2 linked regions of the Oleidesulfovibrio alaskensis DSM 16109 genome follow. The main gene of each other region encodes a partner of the protein of the gene in region 2 in a complex. Links are inferred from orthologs where the notes say so. Each region holds a gene or a part of one and is shown on either strand. Other genes may lie near its edges. The genes, in order: H586_RS0115225 and trxA.

What was found.
Region 1: the proteins of trxA (region 2) and H586_RS0115225 are in contact, whole or in part, in an NMR structure (PDB 2IPA), measured with the Bacillus subtilis proteins. The link is inferred for Oleidesulfovibrio alaskensis DSM 16109 from one-to-one orthologs.

The regions. Positions count from the first base shown.
Region 1 is NZ_KI519494.1:680,899-688,967, reverse strand. What follows is about bases 3,217-5,970. They hold H586_RS0115225 (arsenate reductase ArsC), read right to left. Parts: upstream 4,933-5,970; coding sequence 4,501-4,932; downstream 3,217-4,500. Other genes in these bases: H586_RS0115220 (LytR/AlgR family response regulator transcription factor), read left to right, coding at 5,166-5,970; H586_RS20275 (hypothetical protein), read left to right, coding at 3,690-4,406; lepA (translation elongation factor 4), read right to left, coding at 3,217-3,300. Also shown: H586_RS0115250 (bacteriohemerythrin), read left to right, coding at 1-361; lepB (signal peptidase I), read right to left, coding at 803-1,408; more of lepA, read right to left, coding at 1,495-3,216; more of H586_RS0115220, read left to right, coding at 5,971-6,080; acs (acetate--CoA ligase), read left to right, coding at 6,083-8,062. UniProt on the Bacillus subtilis protein: Catalyzes the reduction of arsenate [As(V)] to arsenite [As(III)]. In vitro, can dephosphorylate para-nitrophenyl phosphate (pNPP).
Region 2 is NZ_AXWQ01000004.1:65,522-73,689, forward strand. Bases 3,394-6,246 are described here. They hold trxA (thioredoxin), read right to left. Parts: upstream 5,056-6,246; coding sequence 4,732-5,055; downstream 3,394-4,731. Other genes in these bases: H586_RS0100360 (outer membrane protein assembly factor BamD), read right to left, coding at 3,394-3,816; trxB (thioredoxin-disulfide reductase), read right to left, coding at 3,809-4,732; tsaD (tRNA (adenosine(37)-N6)-threonylcarbamoyltransferase complex transferase subunit TsaD), read right to left, coding at 5,207-6,246. In the rest of the region: H586_RS0100345 (DUF2062 domain-containing protein), read right to left, coding at 1-20; fusA (elongation factor G), read right to left, coding at 61-2,103; H586_RS19790 (hypothetical protein), read right to left, coding at 2,155-2,946; more of H586_RS0100360, read right to left, coding at 3,085-3,393; more of tsaD, read right to left, coding at 6,247-6,310; fbp (class 1 fructose-bisphosphatase), read right to left, coding at 6,389-7,405; H586_RS19795 (SPOR domain-containing protein), read right to left, coding at 7,431-8,168. UniProt on the Bacillus subtilis protein: Participates in various redox reactions through the reversible oxidation of its active center dithiol to a disulfide and catalyzes dithiol-disulfide exchange reactions.

The sequences.
Region 1 (8,069 bases), on a different replicon or contig from region 2:
CATCGACGAACAGCATAAAGGACTGGTAAACCTGATCAACGAACTGCACGAAGCCATGCGCCGGCGCAAAAGCGCAAGCCATCTCATAGCCATAGTCGGAAGGCTTAAAGACTATACCGTGTACCATTTCGATACCGAAGAAAAACTCTTCCACAAACACGGCTACCCGGCCACGGCGGAACATATACAGGAACACCGCAAGTTCGTGGAGAATGTACTGGCCTTTGAAAAAGACCTGCAGCAGGGCAAGGTTACCGTGACCATGGATGTCATGCGGTTTCTTAAAAACTGGCTCACGGGACATATCAAGGGCACGGACAAAAAATACAGCGGCTATCTGGTGCGCAAAGGCGTGCGCTGAACAGCCGCCCCGCACGCGCATGACAGACTCCGCAGCCTTTCCAGCCCCGCTTTGGCGGGGCTTTTTCATGCCGCCGCACTCTGCTTCCGCTCATGCAGCACGCAACAGGACAGAACAGCCCGCGGGGCGCTTGCACACGGCACACCATGAACAGCGGACGGTCAGCCCGCGGTGCACAGCCAGTCTGAAAAACGCGGACATCGCAGATTACGGCATTGCAGCCCCGCGCGGCATGTGCAATCGAGCCTGCCGCACGTTGCCGCTGCAGCCGGAGTAAGGCGCATAACCGGCAACTGCCGCAATGTGTTCCGCCACGTGACCGCCGTACGGCAGATGCAGAAACGCCCCGCCGTCACACGGGACGGCGGGGCGTTGTCATATCATATGCTGCGGGGCTGCGGCGGCTGCAACCTGTGTACGGCAGCCGCCCCGCAGGCGGGGTCAATGCACAAAAGAGCCTATGCGGCCCCAGCGGATGTCGGTGAAGCCGTCCATGGACCAGTAAATGAACAGCGCCTTGCCTCTGATGGCTTCCTTACGCACAAAGGTGTTCTGCCAGAAGCGCGAATCCTGCGAAAAGTCGCGGTTGTCACCAAGGCAGAAGTAGCTGCCCCCGGGGACGGTCACAGGGCCGAAGTTGTCCCGGCGCATCTGGTAGCCGGGGTCACCGTGCACGGCATAGGGTTCTTCCAGCCGCTGGCCGTTGCGGTATACTTCTTTGTCACGCACTTCTATGACATCGCCGGGCACGCCGATGACACGTTTGATATAATCGACATCGGGATTGTCGGGAAACTCAAAGACAATGATATCACCGTGTTCCGGGCCGGAACGCTCCAGCAGATAGTCATGTGTGAAGGGAATCTTCACACCGTAGCTGAATTTGTTCACCAGCAGGTAGTCACCTATCTGCAATGTTTCAAGCATGGAGCCTGAAGGGATGGTGTAGGCCTGCACAATAAAGGTGCGTATGACAAGGGCCAGCACCACGGCCACGGAAATAGCTTCCAGAAATTCCACAAAGGGATGCTTTCTCGGTTCCGACATGGGTTTTTCCTTTCTCATGCGCGCGGCGGCGCAGAAGTCGCCGTGCTTGTTTTGCATCGTTTTCTGCTGTGCCGGGCGCCCTGCCGCTATTCGTCATCCACCTGCAGCGCGGCAAGAAAGGCCTCCTGCGGCAGTTCGACGTTGCCCATGCGCTTCATGCGTTTTTTACCCTCTTTCTGCTTTTCAAGCAGTTTTCTTTTACGGGTAATGTCACCGCCGTAGCACTTGGCGGTCACGTTCTTGCGCAGGGGGGCGTTGCGCTCTCTGGCTATAATCTTGTTGCCGATGGCCGCCTGCACCACCACCTCGAACATCTGGCGGGGTATGGTACGTTTGAGCCGGAGCGCTATGGCGCGCCCCTGATAATAGGCTTTGTCCCTGTGAACAATGCATGCCAGCGCGTCAACGGGGTCGCCGTTGATCAGCATATCCAGCTTCACAAGGTTTGACTGGCGGTAGTCGATGATCTCGTAATCCATGGAGGCGTACCCGCGCGTAAGCGACTTCAGCTTGTCAAAGAAGTCATACACGATTTCCGCAAAGGGCAGCTCATAGGTGATGATCACACGGTTGACCGCAAGGTAGCGCATATCCTTCTGGATACCGCGTTTTTCTTCGCACAGCTTAAATACGTTGCCCACGAATTCGTTGGGCACGTGAATTTCCATCCGCACATAGGGCTCGTACAGCCCTTCGATTTTGGTGGGATCGGGCAGGGCTGCGGGGTTTTCTATGTATTTTTCCTCGCCGTCCACGGTCAGCACCTTGTAGACGACAGAAGGAGCCGTGGCGATAAGCCCTATATTGAACTCACGCTCCAGCCGCTCCTGCACGATTTCCATATGCAGCAGTCCCAGAAAGCCGCAACGGTACCCGAAACCCAGCGCCTGCGATGTTTCCGCCTCAAACGAAAACGCCGCGTCGTTAAGCTGCAGTTTTTCCAGCGCATACTTCAACTGTTCGTATTCGCTGGAATCAGTGGGATACAGTCCGCAGAACACCATGGGCTTGACTTCTTTGAATCCGGGCAGCGGCGTGGCGGCCGGTCTGGACGAATGGGTTACGGTATCGCCCACTTTGGCGTCGCCCAGTTCCTTGATGGCAGCGCATAAAAAGCCCACATCACCGGCGGTAAAGCAGTCGACGTCTTTTGCTTCGGGAGAAAACACCCCCAGCCGCGTCACTTCGTACTTTTTGCCGGTGGCCATCATCTGGATGCTGTCACCCTTTCTGATGGTGCCGTGCATCACGCGGAACATAACCACGACGCCCTGATACGAATCATACCACGAGTCAAAAATCAGCGCCTGAAGCGGCGCATCGGAGTCACCCTCGGGCGCGGGCAGACGTTCCACAATGGCTTCCAGCACCTTGTCCACATTAAGACCGGTCTTGGCGCTCACCTCTACGGCTTCCGCTGCGTCCAGCCCGATGCCGTCTTCGATTTCGGCCTTTACACGGGCAATATCCGAACTGGGCAGATCAATCTTGTTCAGCACCGGAATGATTTCATGATCATGATCAAGGGCCAGAAAAACGTTGGCCAGCGTCTGTGCTTCTACCCCCTGTGTGGCGTCAACCACAAGCAGCGCACCTTCGCACGCCGCAAGCGAGCGTGAAACTTCATAACTGAAGTCCACGTGGCCGGGAGTGTCGATCAGGTTGAGCACATATTCCCTGCCGTCCGCGGCCTTGTACGGAATGCGCACCGCCTGCGCCTTAATGGTGATGCCGCGTTCGCGCTCCAGTTCCATTCTGTCCAGATACTGGTCACGTTTGTCACGCTCGGTCACCAGACCGGTCACGTCCAGAATACGGTCGGCAAGCGTGGACTTGCCATGATCGATATGAGCGATAATGCTGAAATTGCGGATATTTGACTGTTTAGCCATATGTCGGTGGCCGCGCGAAGCGGCACGCCTCCTGTGTGGACTTGGGTGATAGATTCAATAAACGCGGCACCGGCACACATGGCCGCCCCGCGTTGAACAGGAATTCATACGGTATTTGCCTTTCAAAGTCTAATACTACGACCCCCGCCCTCAGGAAAGCCCTGCCGCATGACACCGGCGCCGTGCCGCGGGCCGCCGGTGTATAAAAAAAAGACAGTGTCTTGTTTTTATACAGGGCTCTTCTTCTACTCGGTGTATAAAAATTGTACACAATTGATGCGCGCCGGATGCAACGAAAAATATTATTCAATAATTATATGTAATTAACAATTTGGCACACCTATTGCTGTATTGCTGCCAACATTAAGCAACCATCAAGGAGTATCACCATGAATACCATTCGCCGCAACGTAACCGCTTTTGCCCTCGTACTCACTCTCGGCACCGCCGGTGCCGCCGTGGCCGCACAGACCACCACCGGTTCTGCCCAGTCACCCGCTATGAATCATCAGATGCATCAGCAGGCCCCCGGGCATATGAACCATGAAACCGGCGGACACATGATGGGCCACGGCATGGGCGCACACCGGCTCATGCTGACGGAAGAACAGCAGAAGCAGTACGATGCCATTGTGAAAAAAACCTACGCCGACACGGCCAAGGTACGCAGTGAACTGTGGGCACGCTCCGCTGAACTGGATGCACTGCGTATGAATCCCAACGCTTCGCCTGAAATGTTTGCTCCGCTGGCCGACGCCATAGCAGGGCTGCGTACCACTCTGGATACTGCCCGCATGGACATGAATGACAAGCTGGAAAAGGCGCTGGGTATCAGCCTGCCTCTGCGGCACGGCATGTTTCTGACCGGCGGCGCGCAGGGCTGCGGCATGAAAGGCATGAAAGGCATGATGCACAAAGGCGCACACATGCAGAAAGGCATGATGCATAAAAATGCACAGTCCGCACAGCTGAACAATGCAGAGAGCAATCTTGTGGCCTGCCTCGGCGGCGGCTCCGGATCCCGCATGAACGGTCTGGGCCACGGCAGCAACGGCGGACACCGCAATCAGGCGGCAGAGCCTGTGGCCGTCTCTTTCGCGCTGTAACTCCCGCGGCGCCCCCGTCTTGCCCGCAAATAAACAAAAGCCCCCGCAAGGGGGCTTTTCTGCGTGCTTCTGCGGCCGGAATTCCGGACACGGATTACAGCAGAGGCGCAGGCAGGCTCTGTACAAAATCACGTATGGCGTCGCGCACCCGGCGGTAGTGCTCCAGCGCTTCTTCATGCGTTGCCGCCGTACGCGCCAGAGCCGGCGGATCCGGAAATCCGGCATGAATTCTGCGGCTTTCGGCAGGAAAAAACGGACAGTGCTCACTGGCATGGTCGCAGACAGTGACCACATAGTCGAATGTATCCACATCCAGTTCGGAAACCAGCTTTGACCGATGGCCGGAAATATCCACTCCGGCCTCGGCCATGACCTCCACCGCCAGCGGATTGAGTCCGTGAGTTTCCACTCCGGCGGAACGCACCTCGAATTCATCGCCTTTCAGCTTTCTGGTCCACCCTTCGGCCATCTGGCTGCGGCACGAATTGCCCGTACAGAGAAACAATATGGTTTTCTTCATCGGCATGCTCTGCCTCCTTGCGTTATGCCGTACAGCTTACACCCCGACAGGCCGTAACAAAAGAACGTAGCCCCGGCGGCGGGCGAATGTCGCGCAAATGTCACAAAAACCGGCCCGGCACCCTGTGCGCCATCCCGCTGCGAGACAGGTGACTGCCTGCACAAACAGTCCATTATGCTTCACAGAAGTCGGCAGGCCGTGTACAGTCTTGAAAACCCTATTCTTCTGTCAGGATATCAATGCCCAGACTGACATCGCTCATTCTGCATCCGGACGCTGCCGTCCGGCACAGCCTGCGTGCGCATGTTTCGCAGGTACCCTTTCTGCGCGTGGTGGGCGAAGCGGTATGTGCAAACGAGGCGCAGGAACTGCTGAACGCCATCCATTACGGTGCGGTGTTCTGCGGGGTAGACCTGCAGCAGCCGGAGCAGGGGCTGGAATTCGCCCAGCGACTTATGGGCCGCAGGCACCGTCCGGCACTGGTGTTCATTGCTTCCGACGAAACCCATGCCTTTGCCGGATTCGAGCTGGATGCCACCGACTACCTCATCTGGCCATGTACGGCGCAGCGTTTTTCCAGAACAATTGCCCGGCTGCGGCAGTTCTGCAGCCACTTCAAGCTGGCGCCCGACCCGGAAACCCGCTGGAACGAAAAAGCCGCGCCCGCACCCGCCGGTACAGCGGGACACGGCCTTCAGACCGATACCACGGCAGAAGACGATGCAACAGTTCAGGTACCGCTGGCTGACGACGAACAGGACGGCTTTCTGGATGCGCTGAAACAGGCATGGGACTACAACAGCACCTACCGCCCTGTAGAAATAGAAAAACTGGCCATCACTTACGAAGGCAAAACCCTGCTGCTGCCCTATGACGAAATAGTTTTTGTGGAAGCCTACGAAGACTATACCTATGTACACACGGCCGAGCAGAAGTATCTGACCTCGTACCGGCTTAAAATTCTTGAAGGCAAACTCAAACCGCACCGTTTTTTCAGAGTGCACCGCAAGTATCTGGTCAATCTGAATATGGTCACGGAAATCGCTTCGCTGCCCGGTTCCAGCTTTATGCTGCGCACCGCAGGCCGCACACGGATCGAACTGCCCATCAGCCGCCGGCGCATCGGCGAACTCAAACAGGTTCTGGGATTGTAACCATGTCCGCCAAACAACCGCTATGCACCGCCCCTGAAGGTTCAGGAACTCTGGACACCCTGCTGTGCGAAGAACGTGTGTTCCGGCCCATGCCGCGCATCGTGGCAGAGGCGAACATGAACCCGCAGGATGTGGCCATCGCCCGCGCCCGCGCGGAAAGCGACTGGCTGGGATTCTGGGAAGAAGCGGCGGAAGAACTTTCGTGGTTCCGCAAATGGGATACCGTGCTGGATGATTCCGCAGCTCCCTTCTACCGCTGGTTTGCCGGTGCCCGCTGCAACATTGTCTACAATGCGCTGGACAGGCACATAGAAACCGCAAACAAAAATAAACTGGCGCTCATATGGGAAGGCGAACCCGGAGACACACGCAAGCTTACCTATTACGAACTGTACCGCGAAGTGAATAAAGCCGCCAATGCGTTGCGGGCCGCGGGCATAGGTAAAGGCGACCGGGTGCTCATCCACATGCCGCCTTTGCCGGAAACCGTCATAGCCATGCTGGCTGCGGCAAAAATCGGCGCGGTACATTCCGTTGTTTTCGGGGGATTTTCCGCACGCAGCCTACGCGACCGCATTAATGACGCCACACCTGCTGCCATAATCACCGCAGACGGGTTCTACCGCAACGGCAGGGTGATAACGCTGAAAGGCACCGTGGATGCCGCGGTGGCCAAATGTTCCGGCGCGGCGGCTGCCGTGCTGAAAAAAGTTGTGGTGGTGCACCGCGTGCTGGTGGAAACCGCCATGAAAGACGACAGAGACGTCTGGTACCACGATTTTGTGCGCGACCAGCCCGATGAAGCATTCACCGAATCACTGGATGCCGCTCACCCGCTGTTCATCCTGTACACATCGGGCACCACGGGCGCTCCCAAAGGCATTGTACATGCTCACGGCGGGTACATGGTAGGCGTCAACCGCACTCTGGACTGGGTGTTCGACCTTAAACCCACTGACATTTTCTGGTGCACGGCCGATCCCGCGTGGATCACCGGACACAGCTACGTGGTATACGGGCCGCTCATGGCGGGCACCACAACGCTGCTTTACGAGGGACATCCGCTGTACCCCGAAGCCGGCAGGGCCTGGTCCGTCGTACAGCGCTGGGGTGTCACGGTGCTGTACACGGTGCCCACGCTCATACGCATGCTGATGCGCTTCGGGCGGCAGAACCCCGACCGCCACACGCTGGGCACCCTGCGGCTGCTGGGCACCGTGGGCGAACCCATAAGCCCCGAAGCGTGGACGTGGTTTCACAAGCATATCGGCCGCAGCCGCTGCCCCGTGCTCGACACATGGTGGCAGACAGAAACGGGTATGTTCATGATTTCCCCGCTGCCGGTATCGCTGCTCAAGCCCGGTTCCGTCACACGCCCGCTGCCGGGGGTGGAAGTGGACGTGGTGGACGAAAGCGGTGCTCCGGTACCGCACGGACAAGGCGGATATCTGGTCATCAAAAAACCGTGGCCCGCCATGCTGACCACCATCTTCAACGATCCGGAAGCCTATCGCAGGCTGTACTGGGAGCGCTTTCCCGGCTGGTATTTTTCCGGCGACGTGGCCCGCAAAGACGAAGACGGCTACCTGTGGATACAAGGACGTGCCGATGATGTGATGCTTATAGCGGGGCACCGCATAGGTACCGCCGAACTGGAAGCCGCACTGGCTTCGCACCCTGCCGTGGCAGAATGCGCCGTAGTGGGCGTGCCTGACGAAATACGCGGAGAAGTGGCCAAAGCATTTGTGGTGCTGCATGACGACCAACCCCCCGTGGCCACCATGATGATGACCGGAGAAACCGATCAGGACCTCATAGAACACGCCCGGCGCGAACTCGGCCCCGTGGCCGTCATCCGCGAGGTTGAATTCCGCAGCGCCCTGCCGAAAAATAAAAACGGCAAGATCATGCGACGCCTGCTGCGCGCCGAAAGTACCGGACAGTCCACCGGCGACCTTTCCACCCTGAGCACGGACATCTGACCCCTGC
Region 2 (8,168 bases):
AAAGAAGCCCACCAATGCACGGATCTTTTTTCCTCCGCAAAGTGATATACACACCAACGGTTACTGCAGCATGTCAAAACGGTTAAAGGTGAGCACAAGGGCCGCACGCCCCTGTGTCGCGCTGCGCAACTGCGTGGTGAAACCGAAAAGCATTCGCATGGGGGCTATGCCGCGCACGATTTTAACACCGCTCTGGTCAAGCATTTCTTCCACACGCCCCCCTTTGGCACCCATCAGGCTGATGGCTTCGCCGACAAACTCTGCGGGTACAGAAATTTCCACTGTCATTATGGGCTCAAGAAGAACCGGACCGGCTTTTTCCAGCGCCGCCTTCACGGCAGCCACGGCAGCCATGCGGTACCCGGCGGCGGAAGAGACCCCGTCTGTGCGGTACAGAGCCGTAACTGTCACCCTGACATCCTGTACGGGAAAGCCTTTGACCACTCCGCTCAACAGACAGTCTTTCACTCCCTGCACAGCTTCGGCTATCCAGCTTTCAGGAATTGTCTCGTCATCTACCGCCGTCTGCACATCCACACCGGCATCCCGTACCAGCGGTTCTAGACGAACCGCCACGTGCCCGTACAGACGGGTATCACCCAGTTCACGGTCAAATTCAGCTTCCGCTTCCGCGGTCATGCGTACCGTTTCCTGATAGACAACCTGAGGGTTTCCGGAACGGGGAGACACACCGTATTCGCGGCGCAACCGCTCGAGCACCACCTCCAGATGCAGTTCGCCCATGCCCGAAAGCACCCGCTGTCCGGAGTCTTCGTCATGTTCAAGCGTAAGAGTGGGGTCTTCCACCAGCACGCGCGAAAGCACATCGTCCAGCTTTTCAGCTTCTTCAGCATTACGGGGTTCCAGAGCCAATGAAATAACAGGGCGGTACTGCTGGATGTTTTCGAGCACGACCGGCGAGCCTTTATCCGTCAGCGTATCGCCGGTGCGGGCCTGCTTAAACCCCACAACACCTACAATTTCCCCGGCACGCGCCTGTTCCACACGCTCTCTGCGCCCCGCATGCAGACGGAAAAGCTGGGCAGCCTTTTCAAAACACTGACGGCTGCTGTTCCAGCACGCGGTCCCTTCGTGCAGCACACCGGAATACAGCCGTATAAGCGCAACAGCGCGCGACCCTTCCATGATGACCTTAAAAACCAGTGCGGCAAGCGGAGCATCCGGAGTAATGGCCAGCTGAATGTTTCCGTTTTCAGTTGCTCCGGCCGGAGCGGGCACATCAGCAGGTCCCGGAAGGTACCTGCACACAGCATCCATCACAGGCTGGACACCCACATTACGCAGGGCAGAGCCGGCAAAAACAGGAACCAGACCATGCTCCAGCGTAGCCGTGCGCAGGTGTGCTTCAAGCTGGTCTGCACAAACAGCCTCTCCGGAGAGATACGCCGCAAGAAGCCCGTCGTCAAAATCTGCCAACGCCTCGATCAGACGCTCGCGCCATGATTCTGCAAGCGACAGTTCCTGCTCTGAAAGATCTGAAAAAGAATATGTTTTTCCGTAATCAGAAGCATCAAAATCGATGCGCCGCATGTGTACAAGATCAATGACGGCCTCAAACGTTTCTCCCTGTCCTACGGGAATCTGCACTGCCACGGCGTTGGCTTTGAGTCTGGAACGGATATCGCCCAGCACGCGCTCAAAATCCGCGCCGACTCTGTCCATTTTGTTAATAAATGCCAGCTTGGGCACGTTGAAACGCTGAGACTGCCGCCAGACGGTCTCCGACTGCGGTTCAACGCCGCCAACAGCACAGAAAACGCCCACCGCGCCATCAAGAACGCGCAACGAGCGTTCCACCTCAATGGTGAAATCGACATGCCCCGGGGTGTCTATGATGTTAATATCGTGATCTTTCCAACGGCAGGTAGTACAAGCTGACGTAATGGTGATTCCGCGCTCCTGCTCTTCGGGCAGATAATCCATGGTGGCAGTGCCGTCATGCACCTCTCCCATTCTGTGTATCTTGTCTGAATAATACAAAAAACGTTCAGTAAGAGTAGTTTTTCCCGCATCGATATGGGCAATGACCCCGATATTGCGCAAAGACTTCATGTACTCATCAGAATGAGATTTGGCTGTCATACTCGGTACCAGACCTGCTGTTAATCATGCGATGGAAAAAGAGACAGAACATTACCCGGTGAAAGAAACAGATTGCTCAGTAAAAAAAGCGCGGGAAAGCTGGGGCCAGTAGAACAGCCCTTCCTGCCCTGTACCCAGATGGACGATTGCGTGCCGGCAGATGTCCGTCTTCTGCGCAGCAGCAACCAGCGCGCGCGCTGCAGAAGCCGAGGTCGCCTCCACCACATCGACGCCGGGATGCGCCCAGCGCAGAACATCCTTATCGGCCGCGCTGTCCGCAGCCAGACAGGAGATATGCGGTTCACGCCACGCAGCAATATCCGCCGCCGCACATATCTGCCCCACAGACGCCACCTGTTCATGGTTGCCGAGCAGCATCACCCTGCCCCGTCCGCGGGCATGCACCTCCTGAATCAGAGACACGGCAGCATCGGGAGTCATATCCGCCACCAGCTCTATTCCTGCGAGTTCACAGGCGGTAAGCACTGCGGCAGGCCAGCTGTCGTCCGCACCGATGCGCACCACGCAGACAGCCCTGACGCCGCTTAAAAGCGCAGGCAGCGTTGCAGCCAGAAGACGCGGTCCCGATGCATAATTTTTTTCCAGCACTGCAATGCACCAGTCCGCCGGACGGCTGTGCACCGATACGGCTCCGCCCTGTCGCAATGAAAAGCGTGCAGAACCGGCATCACATTCCGGAAAACCATACAAAGCCTGATGGCGGGCTATGGTTGTTTTCAGCCAAGCGCGTTGTCTGTCGGATACTGCGGCATACGCTTGTGCAAAAGCATCATCGGCGACAATACGGCCATCAACCCACGAAGGAAAAAAGGCGTCAGACATCAACCACACCGGAAAGTTGAATTTTTCTCAGAATCAGAACCAATGTCCCCTGAAGGACTATACAGTAACCAGCCGCAACTGCAAAGACGCGCAGGAGAAATAAAAAAAGGCGGCCTCAGCCGCCTTGATATTGTTCTGTTACAACCACTCGAACCACTGCTTCCACGAGCCGTGGCGCCGGTCTCTGTCCTGCTGCGCCTTTTCTTCCGTGGCACGCAGATAGGCTATTTTCCCTTTTTCCTCGGCATACGCCCGCAGGTCTTCCACATCCGGAAACTCCTGCGCCACATGCTGATAGCGGGATGCCGCGGAACGGAATTTTCCGGTACGCCAGTAAAAATCCGCCACGAAGAGTTCATGCTCGGCCATAAGCCTGCGGCACTCTCCCAGCAATTCGCCGGCTTTCTGGGCATACTCGCTGCCCGGATAAGACTCACGCACACGGCTGAAGTATTCGTATGCCTCCGCAACATTGGTCTGCGGTCTGTCAATGGACACAAAACTTTTCAGGTTGGCATTGCCTATCTGAAAAAGCACATACGGAATGGCTTTATGCCGCGGATGCAGAGTTTCAAATTCCTTATATGCCTCTGCCGCCATGGCATATTCTTCATCCAGAAAGTATGCATCCCCCAGCGACAGTTCGGCCTCGATGGCATACGGACTGAAGGGGAAGTTATCTTTCAACTTGCTGAAATAGCCGGTGGCGGATGCGTAATCTTTTTCACGCATGGCATCATTACCGGATTCAAAAAGCTCCTGCGCGGTGTCTTCCGGCGGAGGCAGGAAAAAATAGTCAATGATGCCGCAGCCGGAAAGAGTTGCCAGCAACGGCAGCATCACCATAAAGCGTACAATGGTTCTACGCATCAAGCTGTTCCAGATAAAGGAAAGCAGAATTGGCTGCTGTGGCACCGTCGCCAACGGCGGTAGTCACCTGACGGCACAGCTTGGAACGCACATCGCCCGCGGCAAAAATACCGGGAACATTCGTCGCCATTTCCACGTCCGTAATGATGAACCCCTGCGCATCAACGCCGAGCTGGTCCGGGAAAAATCCGGTAACAGGCTCAAAGCCGATAAACACAAACAGCCCATCAAGTTTAAGAAAATGTTCTTCACCGGTCTTCAGGTTGCGCAAGGTAACGCCTTCGAGAGCATTTTCACCGTGAATCTCAGTTACTACGGTGCTGCGCACAACCTCGATATCAGGCTTGATGCACACCTTGTCCTGATAGCATTTCATAGCGCGGAAATCATCGCGACGGTGGATCAGGTGCAGCTTTTTCACAAGCTTAGAAAGATACAGCGACTCTTCGAGCGCGGAGTTCCCTCCGCCGACGACGCCGACTTCCTGACCGCGGAAAAAGTTGCCGTCACACAGCGCGCAGTATGAAATCCCCTTACCGGTCAACCTTTCTTCGTTAGGCAGCCCCAGACGCTTGTAACGGGCACCGGAGCAGATAATGAGGGTCTTTCCTTCAACCCACTCATCGCCCACACGCACCCTGTGCACGCCGTTTCCGGGAATAATTTCAGCCACTTCGTCAGTATATTTATCAAATGACCAGCCATCGAGGTGAGCGGCAAACAAATCCACCAGCTCGTACCCTTTCAATCCTTTGGGAAATCCCGGGTAATTCTCGATTTCTTCCGTCATCAGCATCTGACCGCCGGGTGACAGCTTTTCGCACCATGCAACGGAAACACCGGAACGAAGAAGATAAAGGGCGGCCGTCATGCCTGCCGGCCCCCCTCCGATAACAATGGAATCGTAGAGCTTCATTACCCAAGAGCCTTCTGGGTGATCATGTCCTTTATGCTGCTCTTGGACACTGCGCCGGTGATCTGCTCAACAACTTCTCCGCCCTTGAAAAGAATAAGGGTGGGGATGGCGCGGATGCCGTACTTGCTGGGGGTTGCGGGATTTTCGTCAACATTCATCTTGACGATGTTCACCTTTCCGGCGAATTCGGCTGCCAGTTCGTCGATGACCGGTCCCATAGCACGGCACGGGCCGCACCAGGGTGCCCAGAAATCAATCAGGGTGGGGAGTTCAGACTTGATCACTTCAGCTTCAAAATTGCTATCGGTAACCTGCACAGCCATGGGAAGCTCCTTTTCATTAACGTTTAGCGGACTGCTTCTGCCGCTTCATAGCTAAAATGCAACTCCCGTCAGGAGTCACAAGCCAATTCAACAAGAGATATTAGGGCAACCGGAACCTGTCAAGGGAACGCTGCCTGGGGACGCATTTGAATCAGTGGGCATCATGAATGTAATCATCCGGAATAACACGCCCTCTCGGCATAGTTTCCAGTTCGAGCGAATGATGAAGCCCTTCGGATGCCAGCAACCAGCCCGTGTAGGCAATCATGGCCCCGTTGTCAGTACATAATGCAGGGGACGGCAAATGCAAGTGCAGGCCTTCTTCGGCGGCAAGACGTTGCATTGAAGTACGCACACGGCTGTTTGCAGCCACCCCGCCCGCGACCACCACAGACCGGATTTGCCCACGCCCTCCCAGACGCTGCAACGCCCTGCGGGTTTTAATGTACAACGTATCAGCCACAGCCGCATTAAATGATGCGCAAACAAGCGGCATATCTGCAGACATACCCGACGGCAGCACATTGTTCTGCAGCATGGCCTGCAGCTCGGATTCCGCCGGCGGAGCCGCAAGCGCTGTGCCACCGTGAGCTTTCAACCACGTGGAAACTGCTGTCTTCAAGCCGCTGAAGCTGAAATCGAGATTGTCATTATCGGTGTAGGGCCGCGGGAACATGCTGTCATCAGGGTCAGCCATATGCCCCAATACATCAATAAAGCGCCCGCCGGGATACGGCAGATTGAGCATTTTTGCCACTTTATCAAAGGCCTCACCGGCGGCATCATCCAGAGTGCGCCCCACCAGCGTGAAATTACGAGGCGAATCAATCCGGTAAAGATGGGTGTGCCCGCCGGAAACAAGAACTCCCAGAGCAGGAAAAACAAGGCGGTGCTCCAGCCCCGCAGCCAGCAGGTGAGCATGCAGATGATTGACACCTACCAGCCGCTGGCCTCCGGCCAATGCCAGCCCCTTGGCAAACCCCACCCCCACGAGGAGGCTTCCCAGCAAACCCGGCCCACGGGCTACAGAAATCACATCAATATCCTGAACGCCAAGTCCGCACCGGAGCATAAGCGAATCAAACATGCGCCCAATCAACCGGTAATGCTCGCGCGAGGCCAGTTCAGGCACAACCCCGCCAAAAAGCGCATGCAGTTCCGCCTGTGTGGACATCACAGCATCGACCAGACGGCCGTCGTCCACTATGGCCAGAGCAGTCTCGTCACAGCTTGATTCAATACCTAAACAACGCATACGCCCCACCGCACAGAAATGAAGCCGGCAGCCCCGGAAGCAGGACAGCCGGCCATTGAATCACCTTGCTCCGGCACCTCAGGAGTGACGCCGGTAAATTGCTTCCACTGCATCAACATCACCCGCCGACCCGATAAAGAGCGGCACCCGCTGATGCAGTTCTCCGGGTACGATATCGAGAATGCGCTTTGTACCGTCTGTGGCACGACCTCCTGCCTGCTCAGCCAGAAAAGCCAGCGGCGAAGCTTCGCACATCAGACGCAGCTTGCCCTGAGGCTTTTCGGGAAGCCGGTAGTCCATGGGATACATAAAGATACCGCCATAAAACAGGTTGCGGTGAAAATCAGCAACCAACGAGCCGACATAGCGCAGCGAATACGGCTTGCCCAGAGGATTGTCCGGCCCTTTGAAATAATTGACCACCTCGCGGGTGGGTTCATCCCAGTAGTGCCAGTACGATTCGTTCACCGAATAAATTCTGCCCTGCTCGGGGTAGCGGATATCGGGATGGGACAGCAGGAACTCGCCGACACTGGGGTCCAGCGTAAATCCGTGCACGCCCTGCCCCGAAGAATACACCAGCATGGTAGAAGGGCCGTACAGGAAATACCCTGCGGCAACCTGCTCCACCCCGCTCTGCAATACATCGCCCAAGGTCACGTCTTTACTTCCCGACGCTCCCGGCTTGCGCTTGAGGATGGAAAAAATCGTCCCCACGTTGATGTTGACATCAATATTGGAAGAACCGTCAAGGGGATCAAAAATCAGAATGTAATCTCCGGCCTCAAACCGTTCGGGCACTCTGATGAGATCTGCATTTTCTTCAGAAGCCATGGCGCACAGCACACCGGTGCGTTCCATCCTGTGAATGAGCACTCTGTTGGCATATTCATCAAGCTTCTGGACGTGTTCACCCTGCACGTTTACCTGTCCGGTGCCGCCAAGCACGTCGAGCAGACCGGCTTTATTCACACTCTTGGATATAATTTTGGCAGCCAGAATCAGATCGTACAGCAGTGCTGTAAACTGCCCCGTTGCAGCAGGCGATTTAGTCTGGTGCAGCAGCAGATGTTCAGTCACGGTAACCTGTCGCATTATGTCTCCTTATCAGTTCACCGTATTAGGGACATTGCTTGCGTCGGCTGACAACACCGGCATCAAGAATCTCTATATTGTAATCAAAGCCGGTTCCGGCTTTCACAAAATCACGCACTCTGTTCCATGCATCAGCGGAGTCACGGTAATCCCCTATCTGCACGATGTTCCAGAGCTGACCATCTTTATCGTACAGCTTCATCGTACAGGGATCGAAACCGGCGTCACGAAGCAGTGCCACACGTTCGGCAGCATAGTTCCCGTTGATAAATGCTCCGATCTGCACAGAGTAAACATAATCTGTCGTAGGAGGTGCAGGAGCAGGCTCTTCATGCAGCCCCGGCATCACACTGCCTGACGGCAGTTCATCCGACGGCAGGTCTTCAGCAGCGGGAGCAACAGTCTGCGCGCGCGCAGCCATGGCAGAAGAATCAACCTCGGTCTGTGCTGCCGCAGGCCCGTTCCGCAAGGCTTCGCGAGTTTCAAACCATGCGGCAAGCGCCGCCATGGCGGCGGGGTCTTCCGGGTAAGAATCCACAGAAGCGGCATACACCAGAGGCACTCCGCCCAGATAGCGGGCTATCCACAAAAAATGTCCGCGTTCGTCTTCCGCTTCGCCCGTCACATCGCTTTTCAGCGCTGCCGACCAGTCGACAGCGGCAAGCGGCGTCTGGTCGTACACATATTTACCGGGCCACAGCACCGCGTCACGGGAAACAAGAACAATGTCGCCGGGGCTCGGGCTGTACGCCAGCAGATTGCG